3 regions of the Planococcus kocurii genome follow, and region 2 is predicted to be linked to each of the others. Evidence: riboswitches for the same ligand, from Rfam matches in the RefSeq annotation. Region 2 holds a riboswitch; each other region holds the start of a gene.

Region 1 (5,239 bases), 1.3 Mb from region 2:
CAGAGAGTTTGTTTACTGCCTCGTCCATATGTAGCCGCAATTCCCGAGATTCACTTCCTCCTGGAAATAGCGTGTCCAAATCCCATTGTTCTGGATAGGTAACTGTCATAATTTCTCCTCCTGATAAACTAAATTTTCTAAAAACACTTCTTTAGTATATCATTTTTCTTTCCGAAACCGGAACAATATTCCACTCTTCAAGCTAATACTTCACCTTATCGACATGTTTAGGGATTTTTTTGGAAAAGGTTAATTGTTGATTGAAACGACGACAGGTATACTAAAATGAAGGAGGGATTCTGCATGATTCGTATTTTACTTATGACAATTTCTTTTATTGCTGTCGTTGTCATGAATACTTTGGCAAATACCTTGCCGTTAAACGATCAAACTACAGGTGACGTGTCTAACCGACTGTTAGTCTTGTTTACACCAGCCGGTTACGTATTTTCAATTTGGTCCATCATCTATCTTTTGCTGGCTGTTTGGATTGTTGCTTTCTGGATACGTTTAAGAAAAGGACAGACCCCTTCATACAAGATCACTTTGTTTTTCGTCTTAAGCTGCCTGTTCAATATAAGTTGGCTCCTGTTATGGCATTATGAGTTTTTTGCCTGGTCCATTGTTGCCATGCTTGGCTACTTGATAGCGTTGATTGCTCTTTATCTGCAATATGGAAATTCGGAAAGATCGTTTACTGAACGGCTGCCTATTTCAATCAATATGGGATGGATTAGTGTAGCCACTATAGCCAACATCAGTTTCGTCTTAACTTTTTACAATTGGAGCGGTTGGGGGTTGAGCGATCAGCTGTGGACAGTTATTATGTTGACAGTCGCGACTGCAATCGCTTTGCATATTCGGTTTCATCATATGGATATTCCTTTCGCTTTGGTCTTTATATGGGCGTTCATTGGAATTGCTGTTAAACACGGTACAGACGAAATGTTAGTAACAACCGCATCTCTTTTCTTGAGCGGCGTTATCTTAACCGGTATTTTGCTCATAAAAAAAAGAACGGCACCTACTCAATAAATCTGCGAGAGACTCGATTAGAGCGAGCTTGTCTGCAGATTTTTTGCATTCACATTCAACTAACATAAAAAAGAGATTCGGCTATTCCACCGAATCTCTTTTTATGTTAGCTGTTTAGTTTAGTCAATAAAATCGGTTCACCTTTTGTTACCAATACAGTATGCTCGATTTGCGCGACCAATGATTGATCCGGTGTTATAAATGTCCAGCCATCACCTGACTCGATAATGTGCTCGGCTTTTTGAGAGATAAAGGGCTCTACTGCAAGTACCATGCCTTCTTTTAAAATCGTCGTCTCCCAAGCATCGTAATAATTTAAAATATGTTGAGGCGCTTCGTGAAGTGATTTACCTATGCCATGTCCAGTCAAGTTTTTGATGACGAACAAACCTTGCTCTTTCGCTTCACGTTCAACAGCCTTACCAATTTGGTTGAGTTTTGCACCGGCTTTGACTTTCGTCATCGCGCGGTCAAATGCCGAAGCAGCTGCTTCACAAATTTTTTCTTTTTCAGCATGTCCTTCGCCTACAACAAATGAAATTCCTGTATCAGAGAAGAATCCTTCATATGACCCCGAAACATCGATATTCACAATATCTCCATCTTGGATGACACGGCTACCTGGAATACCATGAGCCACTTCTTCGTTGACGCTGATACATGTATACCCAGGAAAATCATATTCTGATTTTGGACCGGAAACGCCACCCAGCTCCTCAAATAATTGACCGCCCAGTTCGTCGATTTCTTTTGTCGTGACTCCAGCTTTTGTGGCAGCTTTCATCGCTTCCCGAATTTCAGCCACCATTTGGCCAGCTTTTTTTAACATTTCAATCTCTTTTTCATTAGTTGCTATCATCAATGACCCTTCTTTCAAGCTTTTCTATTCAAGAATTATACCACAAAATTAAAAGGGATTCTCTTCTACAGGTCTAACTAGTTCTGAATCCAAAGATTGAAAAGAAGGCTGTCAAAAGACAGCCTTCTACCATTTCAAGCTTCTGCATCTACCAATTTCGGTGCAGCCGCAAAAAGCGCAGCACAGACAAAAGCAGCAAGCAAGAATACCGGTATCATGTAAGTTGCATTATAGATGACCGAATAGATGATCACATTGCCTTCAGCAAACATGCCGAAGAACAAAATACCTGTAATAACATGGACCAAGTAGCGCAACACAGAAGCGATTAGCACTCCTACTACTATAGCCGTTATCATTTTACCCGTTTGCTTAGCTTGCGCATGTTGCATATACTTTGCACGCATAACGCCCGCTACCCCAACAACTCCATACGCTAAAATATAATCCAGCAAGACCTGCATGACAACAAACCCAAACGATAATGGGGTGACAGAGATAAATCCAGAAACGATTTGCAGGAGCCCGACTAAAATCCCAGTTAGAATTCCGGCACCTGCACCTCTTCTAAAAGCAATTAAAACAATTGGAATCATTACCAAGCTGACCGAGCCGCCTTGTGGCATCCGGAAAGAAATGAAATCCAACACAAATCCAAGAGCCGCGAAAATTGCAATTTCTGTCATCAACAATACTTTTTTATTTCTCATGACTTCCTCCTTAGGTGTTGTGTACATCACCAGAAGGGTCGTGAATAAAACCATATTAAAAACGACGTCAGGACAGAGCCTGGCGTCGTTGTAAGAGCCGGTTTCCATCCACATCCCTGCGCAAGTGTTAACTTACAGGTTCAAAGGGTAAGAACAAATGTTCACTCTCAGCAAAAGCTCCCCTTGTGGTGTATACAACTATATTAACAGTCACCTGTATTATACACAACACTGTTCTTTTATGCAACATCGTTTTAAGATGATGTGATAGGGTAAAGATGAGAATAGTTACGATACTTGAAAGGTGGTGGAGGCAGCCGGGATATTAGGCTTGCCAAAAGGATGATTGAATTGTTAAAAGAATTGATAAAGATTCAAAGTGATACCAAAGAGGGTGCCAACAAAGCTCTTCTTTTCTGTGCCGATTGGCTAAAAACCAAAGGAGAATCCGTGAAGGTTCATGACAATAAAGGCTACTTGATGTTGACAGCTGTTAAAGGGCAAGGAGAAGAGACGATTGTCTGGAATGGTCACGTTGATGTAGTTCCGGGTCATAAAGAGCAATTTGTACCTGTTGAAGAAGGAGATCGACTTTACGGGCGAGGCGCTGCTGACATGAAAGCCGGAGTTGCAGCCATGATGCAGGCGTTTGTCGAACTCGACAGTTCCCTCGTAACTCGCGAAGTGCAGTTACATATTGTCACTGATGAAGAAATTGGCGGACGCCATACATCCAAGTGGCTCGTCGAACAAGGATTCCACGGTGATTTTGTCATTTGCGGAGAACCTACCGGATTAAAAGTCGGGCTTCAATCTAAAGGGATTTTGAGAATGGATATGGTTTTTAAAGGAAAACCTGCTCATGGTAGTCGTCCATGGGAAGGAATTAACGCCATTGAATCTGCGATGAAATTCCATCTGTCTGTCGCCGATTTACCGTTCCGAAAAGAATCCACCGAATATTACGAGCAACCTTCTGTCAATCTGCCCATCATCAAAGCAGGACAACGCTATAATGTCGTTCCTGAAGTTTGTGAAATGTCTTACGATATCCGTTTTATGCCAGGACAGCAAAAAGAAGAGATCGTTCGACAATTGGTGGACTTGGCTGAGACTTTGAACGTTACTATGGATTATAAAGCTTCGGGATCTACACCTCCTCTAACAACTACAAAAGACAATCCATTTATTCAAAGCTTGCAAAAAGCAATTACAGCTACTACACAACAACAAGCTGTTTTGTTTGGTCAGCACGGCGCAGCCGACACACGTTATTATGCAGCCGTAAACGGCGGTGAAGGTGCCATTGAATTCGGACCAAGTGGTGACGACTGGCATGGCAATGCGGAATATGTAACGATTTCAAGTGTTCACGCATACAAAAACATCTTGCTGGCACATGCGCAACTGACGTAAAAGGTTTGCATTATAGAGAACTCGGGAAAACAACAATCACTACGATTATGAATGGAGAGATTTAAATGGCAATTGGAAGACTACTGAAATCTGCAATCAAATATGGCCCTATAGCATATCCCATTATTCGCAAAGTATTAAACAAAAGAAAACAAGGCAAAGCAGGTCAATCCCCTACTAAACAGCCTACTAAAAAACGCTAATAAAAAACGTTCTGGCATATATGCCGGAACGTTTTTTATTAGCATGAAACAGCTACTCTTCTTCCATAAAAAAGTGAACCTCTCAGTATTTAGAGAAAAGTGAATATGCATTTTCGCACATTTTAAACGTAAGGGATTTCTTGCTGTAAAGCCAAGTAACCTGTTTTGTTTTGATCAGAAGGTCGCTTCGCCGTTTCTTCAGCTTCGCTATCTTTTGGTTTCTTCTGTTCTTGCTGTTCTTGTGCTTCTATAATTTCCTCAAAAGACAGCGGGTTTGCTGGTGGCAGTTCAGAATTTTCTATAGTCCACGCTTCTTGATAGTTTTCGAAAAATGCGTTTGCCATCGCCTGGTAACCAATTACGTTCGGATGAACATCGGCTGGATTTGGAATTTTATCCACGCCGTTTGCACCAAATGGTTGGTCTACTGACACAAAAACAGCACCCGCTTTTTCAGCTGACAGTCGAAGAATTTCATTAAGCCGATCCAGTTGTTTGGACGTGCCATTTTTTTGACTTTCACGGACGTGAGGGTATGCAAAATAATAGCCCATCACATAAACAGTGGCATCTGGAGATTTTTCGGTAAGCTCAGACAAGATTAAGTCCATATTTTTTCTTGCTCCATTGAGCGCAAAATCTACTTGACGTTGTTGAAAAGTCAAAGAACCTTGTTTCGAGTCGTTTTGCACTAAACGCAACAGATCATTTGCTCCAGCTGATATCGTTATCAGATTAGCTGACCCAAGCACTTTTTCCGCCTCATCTGTTTGTATACTGTCTAACACATCAGCCGTTGTAAATCCAGGAAATGCCAAATTTTTCGAATAAAAGGCCACGGGTTGATTGCGTGTTAGTTCTTGATGGATCAAATCGGTATAACCCGTATCTATTTGTTGATTGGGTGTTTGTCCTGCTGCTAGTGAATCCCCGATTGCCACATACGCGGCAGGGATTTGTATCGCTGCTTGCGCAGAGGCCGTTCCACTAAACAATAGAAAACCAGCCATTGCTGC
Region 2 (5,239 bases):
GGTGATTTTGCGCGCAATGCTCGTTTGGCGATTTTTGTAACAAAATCAATTGCCAAAGGTGGAAATATTTCAAGCGTCGTTCCATTTGTCTCGCATGTTGACCACACAGAACACGATGTGGATGTCGTTGTCACGGAACAAGGCTATGCAGATCTTCGTGGCTTAGCACCGCGCGAACGCGTGGAAGTTATCTTGAAAAACTGTGTACACCCATCGTATCGTGCACAACTTCGCGCGTATTACGACGAAGCGCTAACACGCGGTGGGCAAACTCCACATGTCTTAGAAAAAGCGTTCTCTTGGCACACGGACTTAGCAAAAAACGGTACCATGCTACAGAAAAAACAGCAGGCAGCCGTATCTGTGTAAAATAGTTTGGAAATAAAACGCTTCTATAAAAATCAATGAAACCAGGTCTGCTTAACAGCGCCTGGTTTTATTGTTTCCAATAAGCTTCAATTAAATAGGCAATTCCGTATAGGAAAGATCCTTCTTTTTACCTTTTTTTATTTTTGAAATAGGCGGTATAAAAGCATTTATTAATCAGATTTTTCTGTCTAAACAAAAATAGTTGTTGTCAAGCGTTATTTTTAGTATTATAATAAGCAATTGTGAAATTTGAAATGAGGGTTCTTTAAATGAAAAATTCCATCTATGGATTAACGATAGACCAGTTAAAAGACTGGTTTTTAGAAAATGGTCAGAAAAAATACCGTGCGGAACAAGTATGGGATTGGTTGTATATAAAACGCGTCACTGAATTCGCAGAAATGAACAATCTGTCGAAAGACTGTGTTCAGTTGCTAGAAGACAACTTTGCGATTCGCACGTTGAAAGAAACAGTGAAGCAAGAATCTGCAGACGGCACGATTAAGTTTCTTTTCCAAATGCAAGACGGTAACTTGATCGAAACGGTATTAATGCGTTTTAAATACGGAAATTCTGTTTGTGTAACCACACAAGTGGGTTGTAACATTGGCTGCAGTTTCTGTGCCAGCGGACTATTGAAAAAGAGCCGCGATTTAAACGCGGGCGAAATCGTTGAGCAAATTATGCAAGTGCAAGCGCATTTTGACACACAGCAAAAAGAAGAACGTGTGAGTCACATCGTCGTAATGGGTATCGGCGAACCATTTGATAACTATACGAATTTGATGGGCTTCCTAAACATCGTTAATTCTCAAAAAGGTTTGGCTATCGGAGCTCGACACATCACCGTTTCAACAAGCGGTATCGTGCCAAAAATTTACGATTATGCAGATGAAGGCTTACAAGTAAACCTGGCAATTTCAATTCATGCACCGACTAATGAGTTGCGTACGCGTATTATGAAAATCAATAAAGCATATCCAATCGAGAAATTGATGGCTGCGATCGATTATTACCTAGAGAAATCCAACCGTCGCATCACGTTTGAGTATATTTTATTGCGTGACGTCAATGACCATGTAGAAGAAGCGCATCAATTAGCGAAATTGCTAGAAGATAAGCGTCACTTGTCATACGTGAACTTGATCCCGTACAATTCAGTTGATGAGCACGATCAATATCAACAAAGTACACCAGAAGCCATTAGTGCTTTCTACGATGCATTGAAGAAAAAAGGCATCAACTGTGGCGTACGTCACGAGCAAGGCGCCGATATCGATGCTGCTTGTGGACAGTTACGAAGCAAGCAAATCAAAAAAGAGAAAAAAGAAGTAACCGTTTAATAAGCAAAAACGTTCCTGATTTTCAGGAACGTTTTTTTATGCTGAAAACAAACTATTTTAAACAATGGTCTTTCAAAAAATACTTTTTTAGTAAATGAAACTTTCTGAACATTAAGAACGTATGAATCTTAGTAGCACGAGTAATTTATCTAATCGATTATTTTTGGTCAAAAGTTTATAAATAATGGGTTAAGAAAGGAAGTGGGGGATTGAAGAAAGTTCTGTGTACAGTAATTTTGCTTGGAGCAGTCACCTTAGCTAGTTGTAGCGGCCTTTCAACACACGAAGATGATGAAGTAGCCGCTATTGTAAATAATCATGAAATTACAATAGGGGATTTACGATTTTTATATCCTGACGATAGCGCATTAGATTACTTGGATTCAGCAATAGCTGTAGAGTTGATCAAACAAGAGGTACAGGAAATGAACCTTGATATTTCTCCACATCTTACAGGAGAAACAACCTCGGAAGAATTTGAAAAACTTCCTCCAGCGAATACAAAAGATGAAGGTGGAAAGCAAGTGCGTGCGTATGCTATCGCTCAAGCTGAAAAACTAGATATGTCACCCGAAGAATTCCAAAAGCAATACGGTAAAAAAATTAATGAACAAAATGCTTATATCAATACGTATCTTGAGGAGAAACTAGGGGGAGGAAACGTTAATGATCTAACATGGATGGATGACTTTGGGGAAGACTATAATAGGTTAGTAGAAAAATTAGTCGAGAAAAATAAAAATGACATTGACGTGTTTATTAATTAATGTTTTTGGAGAACACCATTTAGAAGTACACGTAGTTCTATACCAAACCAGCAAAAAGAATTGTATAAAGACTATAGAATTAGTAGAATCTATGATATAGTGATGTCGAAAACATAATTAAAAACACCACTAGGGGAGCCGGATATCGGCTGAGATGAGCATAAGCTCGGACCCTTTGAACCTGATCTGGATCATACCAGCGGAGGGAAGTGGCGGAACGTCTGCTATTTTCTTATCGACTGCATACGCCGCTTCCCTTTATTGGGGAGCGGCGTTTTTATTTTGTGCAAGAAAATTGACCGTGCCTGTCAGAGCAAGGCACGGAAACTAGATACAGAAAAGGAGATAGGAAAATGACATTTTGTACAGAAGTGAGAAAAGAATGTAACAGTTTATGGCAAGCAAGTTTTGATCATCCGTTTGTAAAGGGAATTGAAGATGGGACATTACCAGTCGAGATATTCCGTTTTTATGTCATGCAAGACGCTTATTACTTATCCCATTTTGCTAAAATTCAGGCACTCGGTGCGTCTAAAGCAAAGGATATGGAAACGACGCAACGCTTTGCAATTCATGCGACACATACCAGTACAGCCGAGCTATCGTTACATGAATCATTTATGAAAATGTTAAGTGTTACGGAAAAAGACTGGTCCCAATTCGAACCTTCACCTACAGCGTATGCGTACGTATCTCATATGTACCGCGCATCTGCAGGGGAATTGGCAGATGTATTAGCAGCCATATTGCCTTGTTACTGGTTGTATTACGAAATCGGTGAGCGATTGAAACATGCAAAACCGGATCATCCGATTTATGACCGGTGGATTGAGACTTACGGGTCCGAAGAATTTGGTGAACTGGTCAACGAACAAATTGAACGGATGAATCAGTTGTCAGAAGACTTGCCAGAAGCACGCCGTAAAGAATTAAAAGACCATTTCCGCAAAAGCAGTTATTATGAATTGAACTTTTGGGATCAAGCCTGGAGACAAGAATCCTGGTCTATAGAGCCAACTCAAAAAGTAGGTGTTTAACATGTTTCAACAAATAAAACAAAAAAACCCGTTGGTTCATTGCATCACAAACCATGTAGTTTCGAATTTTCAAGCGAATGGTCTATTGGCAATAGGCGCTTCTCCAATCATGGGAGAAGCGCCTGAAGAAGTAGAGGAACTCGCTGGATTAGCACAGGCAGTGTCATTAAACATTGGAACTTTACACGCGGAGTCGCTGAAAAGTATGCTGATCGCTGGAAAAAAGGCAAACCAATTGGGCATCCCGGTTGTTTTAGATCCTGTTGGAGCAGGAGCAAGTAACTTCCGAATCCATGCTGTTCGAGAAATTTTAGAGACAGTTGACGTCAGCGTTCTTCGCTGCAATGCAGGAGAGCTCGCAGCTGTAGCGGGTAAAGAGTGGCAGTCTAAAGGTGTTGATGCCGGAGAGGGGCTTCTAGACGTTAAAGAGCTTGCTATGTCTACTGCGAAACAGTTGGGCTTGATTGTAGCGGTCACGGGCAAAATAGATTGTGTGACAGACGGAGACTGTGTTGATGAAATTCCTTTTGGAAGTCCGATTATGGCTTCGATTACAGGAACAGGCTGCTTACTGAGTAGCGTTGTCGCTGCAGGTCTTGCTGTTGATTCTGAAAATCCGTTAGAAACAGTGAGCGCTATTTTGCGCTATTTTGCGATTGCTGGTGAACTAGCTAGTCAAAGCGTGAGTCTCCCTGGAGATTTTCAACTTGCTTTCATGAATAGACTAGCCAGTTTAACGGACGGCGAAGTCGCCGAACAAATTTATTTACAGGAGAGAGTGCTATGACAAAAACACCGCAAACTTTAACAATTGCTGGATCCGATTCTGGAGGAGGGGCAGGCATTCAAGCAGACTTGAAAACGTTTCAAGAGCTGGATGTCTATGGCACCTCTGTTATTACGGCCGTAACTGCTCAAAATACGATGGGTGTTTCCGCTATCTACCCAATGTCGGCACAAGCCGTACACATGCAATTAGAAGCGGTAGCTAGCGATTTTGAACTAACGGCTTTAAAAACAGGTATGTTATTCAATTCTGAAATTATTAAAGAAGTGGCAACCGCAATTCACAAGTTCGACTGGAAAAATGTCGTTGTGGATCCCGTCATGATTGCTAAAGGGGGCGCGGATTTATTGCAGCAAGAAGCAGTAGATGCAGTGAAAACGCATTTATTGCCACTGGCATTACTCGTTACCCCAAACATTCCAGAAGCAGAAGCTTTGACGGGCATCCCCATTACAAATGTTAGTAGTCGTCAACATGCAGCTGAAAAAATTTTGTCACTAGGTGCGAAATCCGTCGTTATTAAAGGTGGCCATGCAATGGATAGAGACTATGCAGAAGACTATTTTTTGCAGGCAAATGGGGAATCGTTCGTGTACCGATCAGCTCGGATTTCAACAAAACAAACGCATGGTACTGGCTGTACGTTTGCAGCGGCTGTGACAGCAGAGCTAGCAAAAGGTCAGCAACTAAAAGACGCTATTTTTACGGCCAAACAATTTATTCAAGCGGCTCTTAGTGAACCACTGAATATTGGACAAGGTCATGGACCCACAAACCATGCGGCATATAAAGCTAGGATAGTAGAAAAGAGGGAGGCACATAAAATTGAAGTTTTCTACTAAATCATCCATCTATTTTATTATGGGTTCAAAAAACTCAGGAGTTCGAGACCCTTTGCAAGTAGTCGAGGCAGCATTAAGGGGCGGCATCAACCAT
Region 3 (5,239 bases), 1.2 Mb from region 2:
AGGCTCTGTTTTTATTTACTATGTAAAATATTACATAAGGTTATTAATTGAAATTCAAAACAAAAAACATGCAATACAAGAAAGACGAAAAAAAGGAAATTCTCTTTAAAGAGATTTCCTTTTTTGAAAAGATTTTTAGCTCAACCAAACGCCGCCAAGACAGCTAATAAGTAAAATCGTCATAAAAACACCAGACATGAAGATATCTATGCGACCTAATCGAATGGGGCAGTAATAAGCGCTTCTAATGTTACCTGTAAACCCGCGTGCTTCCATAGCAAATGCTGATCGTTCAGCCTTTCTAACGGCTCCAGCAAGCATGGGAATTAACACACGGCGCATAGCTAGTATTCGTTGCCAACTGTATTTCTTCGTTTCAACAACGCGCAGTCTTTGAGCTTGTTGGATTTGTAAAAATTCTTCTTTCATAACCGGTAAAAATTGATAGCCGACCATTACACCATACGCAAGCTTCGGGGAAAGCTTTAACTGTTGCATGAGACTCATAATAAACTTAACCGGATCGGTCGTAAAAGCGAATAACAAAGACAAAGTCGAGAACGCCATAACGCGAAAAGCTAGTGACAAAGCGTATGCCCATTGTGTATCAGTCACATCAATTCCAGCAAATGACCAAATAACGGTACCGCCAGTATTTGCGCCGAATACGACAGTAGTCCATAAATAACCAAAAGCACCAATCGAAAAAGGGAGCATGAAGACCAACCATAGCTTCCAATTTGTACGACTCATTGTGAGTTGTAAAAGAATGATGCCTAGCCAAAACAACAGGGGCGTCCACGGATTAAAAAAGAACGCAATAATAAGCATTGAAATCGTCACTAAGATAAATTTGATTGAAGGATTCATGTCATGCAAAAGATTTTGCAAGGTCAGCCACTCCTTTTGGTGCTAGTAAATGGTGTAACGTTAGCAGTCTTTCGTTCTGCCATACGTCTTTTGCTGCAAATTTACCTGTCAGCTCGCCACCTTTAATGAGTAGCACCGAATCAGCAAGGCTCGCCGCAAATTCCATATCGTGTGTCACAATCAAAAGCGTTGTACCTTCCCGAGAGCGCTGGTCAATCAATTCAAAGAGTTCGAGCAGCGCGGCAGCATCCTGCCCAGAAGTCGGTTCGTCCATCAATAGTACTGGGCGTTTATCGGCGAGCATAGCGGCAATCGCTACACGGCGTTTTTGTCCGTGGCTAATGGCGAAAGGATGAGCGTTGTGAATTTCATCTAGACGCAAGTTTGTCATTAATCTATCGAGTTCTGAGCGACTAGAGGCTCCTGAATAAGCGACTTCTTGAGCGACTTGTTGCGTCAAAAACAAATACTCAGGAGATTGTGGAACATAGCCAATGCCTTTTGACTCAACAGTACCGGTCGACTTTTTGTAAATACCACATAGTGATTTGACGAGTGTGGATTTACCGCTGCCATTAGGTCCCGCAATAACGACTATTTCACCGCGTTCAACTGAAAAGGATAAAGACGACAGCAATTGGCGGTTGTTAATCGTGAATGACAGTTCTTCAGCTCGTAATGCTGTGGTCTCTCGTATTGCAGAATAGCGTTTGGGGAATAAAACCGGCTCTCTCTGTGTAAAAGACTGGTCCACTACTAGACGACCATCCCCATCCAGTTGGATTTCTCGTTCGAAAAAGGAACCCCAACTGCTTAACCTGTGCTCAACCGCAACAATTGTTAAAGAAGATCTTGTCTGTAGTTTCTCTAGCCAGTCGACAAATTGTTGTGCTGTATACGGATCCAAGTGAGAAAGCGGTTCATCTAGCAATAACACTTCCGGGTCCATGATTAACGCACAAGCAGTTGCAACTCGTTGTTTTGTTCCACCTGACAACGACTGAATGACGGCTTTTCGCAGATAGGTCAGGTCCGTCAATTCTAAAACCGCGGTAATGCGAATGTCCATGTCTTCAAAAGGTGTATGCAAGTTTTCTAACGTAAACGCCAGTTCTTCTTCAACGGTAGGCATGCAAAACTGTGAATCAGGATCTTGAAAAACTGTTGCAACGCGGTGATTGATTTCTCCAGGGGCATAATCACTAGCTGGTTTTCCGAATAGACGAATTTCACCGTCTATTGAGCCATCGCAGTTGTCAGGATACAAGCGATTTAATATATACAAAAGCGTGCTTTTGCCGCAACCACTGGGTCCAGAAATGACTAGCTTTTCGCCTCGACAAACCGAGAACGAAAGATTTTCTAAGGTTTTTTTAGAGTCTTCAGGAAAGTGAAACGACACTCCATTTAAAGAGAAAATCTCTTCAGGCATTGATATCACCTTTTTTCGTTCGGGCAATGGCGTAACCGCGGAGTGATCCGGTCGCAAGTAAAGCGTCTCCGATATACTTTCCACCAATACCCGCAATTATTGCCCCACTAAGAACGCGAATCGTAAACATTAACGCGACGAATGATGGATCCAGTGCTGCATAACCAGAAATGAAGTAGCCGTAAACAAAGCTGAAAACAGCTGATCCGATTCCTGCAAGCATAAGCACCAAAATAGTGAAATGCTTATAACCGGTTAATGCAAATGCCGCTTCAGCACCGAGCCCTTGAATAACACCAGATAAAATGAGACGCGGGCCGACAGCATTGCCAATTAGGACTTCAATTGCCGCAGCCATCGTTTCAGAAAGAAAGGCAGCACCCGGCTTGCGGATAATATACATGCAGATTATTGATACAATAAACCAAATACCGAACATCCATTCATAAGCAAGTGGTCCAATTACAGCTGCCCAAATATTCGCTGCGTGAACAAACAATAAATAGACGATGCCGAAAACGACCGCAAATAACGACATCAATACCACTTCTTTTAATTTCCACGACTTCAACATATTATGCACCTCCATGAGACGGACTATTGATGCTCATGGATATGGTCATGACCAAATGGCGATGTTTATCAGAGCGGGCATTGGTGAATGCTTCTTCATAAAAATCGAATACCTCATGAATATCGCCATGAATACCGCTTGCGTAATGCATGGAATCGTTGAAAACGCCTTGATGTTTAGCGCGCTCGACTTCACGGTAAATTACTGCCATGTAATCTGGATTGTTCATCGGGTATAGCGCAAATTGTGAAGATACGTATTGTTGTGTGTTGTCGGTATTTACTAGCACATCGTCTTTTTCTAAATAGACATCACCTGACGAATCACCAGGACAACCAATTGAAAAAGTGCCGGACAGTGCGACATGTTCGCCTGTCTTTGCCGTCTGCAAGGCTAGAGCTTTAGCGACATTAAAGACGTGAACTTGCTTGCCTCGTATTACTGTAGAGACGTCGTCCGTATGCATCCAAACGTTCGATGTGTCGGTATCGTTTAACGCCCTTTTAATTACTTTGATAAAATCGCCAGTCATCGGATGCAGTGAAAAGCGAAATCCAACGATTGGGCTCGTGCCGCATTGCAGTGAGTCCATGAATAATTCCTCCTTAAAAATGTGCACAAAAAAGACCGCATCCGTGAAGATGCAGCCATAGTCTACAAATAATTAATAAAAGAAATTATTTCAGAAATGCGCCGCACTTCCTCACGCAGGTATTATCCTGATCGAGTTTTGAGGGATCGAAGCTTGCGCTTGCATCTCAGCCAAAGTGGGCACCCCTAGTGCAGAAAACGGTATGCGGTTTTTGTGTTCGGGTTGTTCCCGATGAGTTTAGTGTAGAGGAAGTGACTGAGGAAGTAAAGAGGGGATTTGGAGACAGTAGAAGTGGAGAGAGGGGGTTAAGAAAGAGAAACAGGTGAAAGTCGCTCCGATCGCTTTGGGCATGGCTCTCGCACTAAGTCAGGAAAGAACACCTGTCTTAGTGCTTCCCCGAGCCCGTGGACGCGCCTCGCTTGGTAAGTTGATAGTAGGGGAGAAGTAAAGTTATTTTTTTGTGATTTCTCATGAGCTTATAGTTTGTAATAGCTTGCGAAAATCCTTCAAAGCAATTAGTTCATAGAATAACAAACAGGTTTTCAAAACTTTTACGAATGTTTTTTGCTAATGAAATATCGGGCAGCATCATACGTAGCTTTTCGATAGGATAGTATTAGTAAAAATGAAAATCACAAGATTACTTTGCTTAATACTTGTATAAAATGGAAGAACTGCACTGTGAGATGGAATTGGAATAAGACAAGCATCATTCTTCTATATTCTCATGAAAATTTTAAGCTTCTTTTGGATACAGTTTGCAAGAAAGAAAAACAATTTCCTCAAATCAATTTTTGCATGTGGTGCGATAATTTAACGATGGCTTGGTATGAAGAAGATTTAGATGACCAGGATCAATTAACTTTGGGTGTTGCACGGGATATTGAAGCTTAATGGGATGTGCATTTTTCTGAGTTTTATTCTCGTAAAAAGAACAGGCTCATGAAAACGGGCCTCTCCAAATTTGAATTACCACATGAATGGTTTGAAAAATGGACGGCTGAGTTAGAGGGGAAATAATCAGGGAATTCCTGCATTTGAATGTAACTTAAGTGCAGTTAAGTTACATTCAGTTTAATATGAGTTGCATTTTTAATAATTTATTATTGTAAATGGAGCTCCTAATCCACTGAGAGTGGCTCGATATTCTCCAGGAGTCAGATCATAGTTTAAATCTTCAACATTAAGTGTCATTTTAGTTGAAGTGCCTGGATCGTGAACTATTGCCGGTTCCGTAAAAAATTCTTCTTTCATTGGAACCCGAAACCATCTATCTTCCACCTTTTTTTCAAGAAATACATCAAGACCCGTGGAGTATTCTTGCGTACTGTCATTCGTAATTACAATTTTAATATTTTCAACTGTTGTTGGGTATTCACTTTTTTCTGTCTTAATCATTACACCTTTTTCTGATGTCGGGCGTTCTAAAGGGGCTTTATCGGAAAGAAGTGATTGATCTTCTGTGACAAAAGACTCTTCAAGAGCCGGTTGCGATTCAGCTTTCTGACAACCCGTCAAGAGTAAAAGGAACACTAAAATACCTAAAGTACCTTGTAAATATTTTTTCATGATTTTCCTCCCAATGTACTTAAGGGTCTGAGTAAAATTTACTCATTGAAGCAGACGGCTAGAATTGAAAAAAGTTTCATTAGTGGAATTTTAAGGGAAAATTTCTTGTAAGAGAAATCTGGACTTGAAAATCAGATATGAATGTAACTTATTAGCAAGTAAGTAACGTTCAAAATCCCTCCATTGCTGGAGGGATTTCTTC

What was found. Region 2 has a riboswitch for thiamine pyrophosphate ahead of tenA (thiaminase II). Riboswitches for the same ligand answer to the same signal wherever they lie in the genome.
Region 1: linked by a shared signal. The riboswitch ahead of thiT (energy-coupled thiamine transporter ThiT) and the one ahead of tenA (thiaminase II) in region 2 are both predicted to bind thiamine pyrophosphate.
Region 3: linked by a shared signal. The riboswitch ahead of AUO94_RS16530 (YkoF family thiamine/hydroxymethylpyrimidine-binding protein) and the one ahead of tenA (thiaminase II) in region 2 are both predicted to bind thiamine pyrophosphate.

What each region holds. Positions count from the first base shown of each region.
Region 1 is NZ_CP013661.2:787,627-792,865, forward strand. Features, by position in the region: gene AUO94_RS04090 (M3 family oligoendopeptidase) at 1-109, opposite strand, end outside; gene AUO94_RS04095 (tryptophan-rich sensory protein) at 304-1,035, shown strand; gene map (type I methionyl aminopeptidase) at 1,142-1,894, opposite strand; gene thiT (energy-coupled thiamine transporter ThiT) at 2,029-2,604, opposite strand; TPP riboswitch at 2,701-2,798, opposite strand; gene AUO94_RS04110 (M20 family metallopeptidase) at 2,947-4,020, shown strand; gene AUO94_RS17345 (hypothetical protein) at 4,086-4,223, shown strand; gene AUO94_RS04115 (SGNH/GDSL hydrolase family protein) at 4,346-5,239, opposite strand, start outside.
Region 2 is NZ_CP013661.2:2,136,402-2,141,640, forward strand. Features, by position in the region: gene AUO94_RS10525 (succinyl-CoA:acetate CoA-transferase ScpC) at 1-369, shown strand, start outside; gene rlmN (dual-specificity RNA methyltransferase RlmN) at 639-1,712, shown strand; gene AUO94_RS10535 (hypothetical protein) at 1,922-2,479, shown strand; TPP riboswitch at 2,601-2,704, shown strand; gene tenA (thiaminase II) at 2,833-3,516, shown strand; gene thiM (hydroxyethylthiazole kinase) at 3,518-4,303, shown strand; gene thiD (bifunctional hydroxymethylpyrimidine kinase/phosphomethylpyrimidine kinase) at 4,300-5,145, shown strand; gene thiE (thiamine phosphate synthase) at 5,165-5,239, shown strand, end outside.
Region 3 is NZ_CP013661.2:3,377,652-3,382,890, forward strand. Features, by position in the region: gene AUO94_RS16515 (energy-coupling factor transporter transmembrane component T family protein) at 136-891, opposite strand; gene AUO94_RS16520 (ABC transporter ATP-binding protein) at 872-2,302, opposite strand; gene AUO94_RS16525 (ECF transporter S component) at 2,295-2,876, opposite strand; gene AUO94_RS16530 (YkoF family thiamine/hydroxymethylpyrimidine-binding protein) at 2,878-3,468, opposite strand; TPP riboswitch at 3,560-3,665, opposite strand; gene AUO94_RS16540 (immunoglobulin-like domain-containing protein) at 4,561-5,037, opposite strand.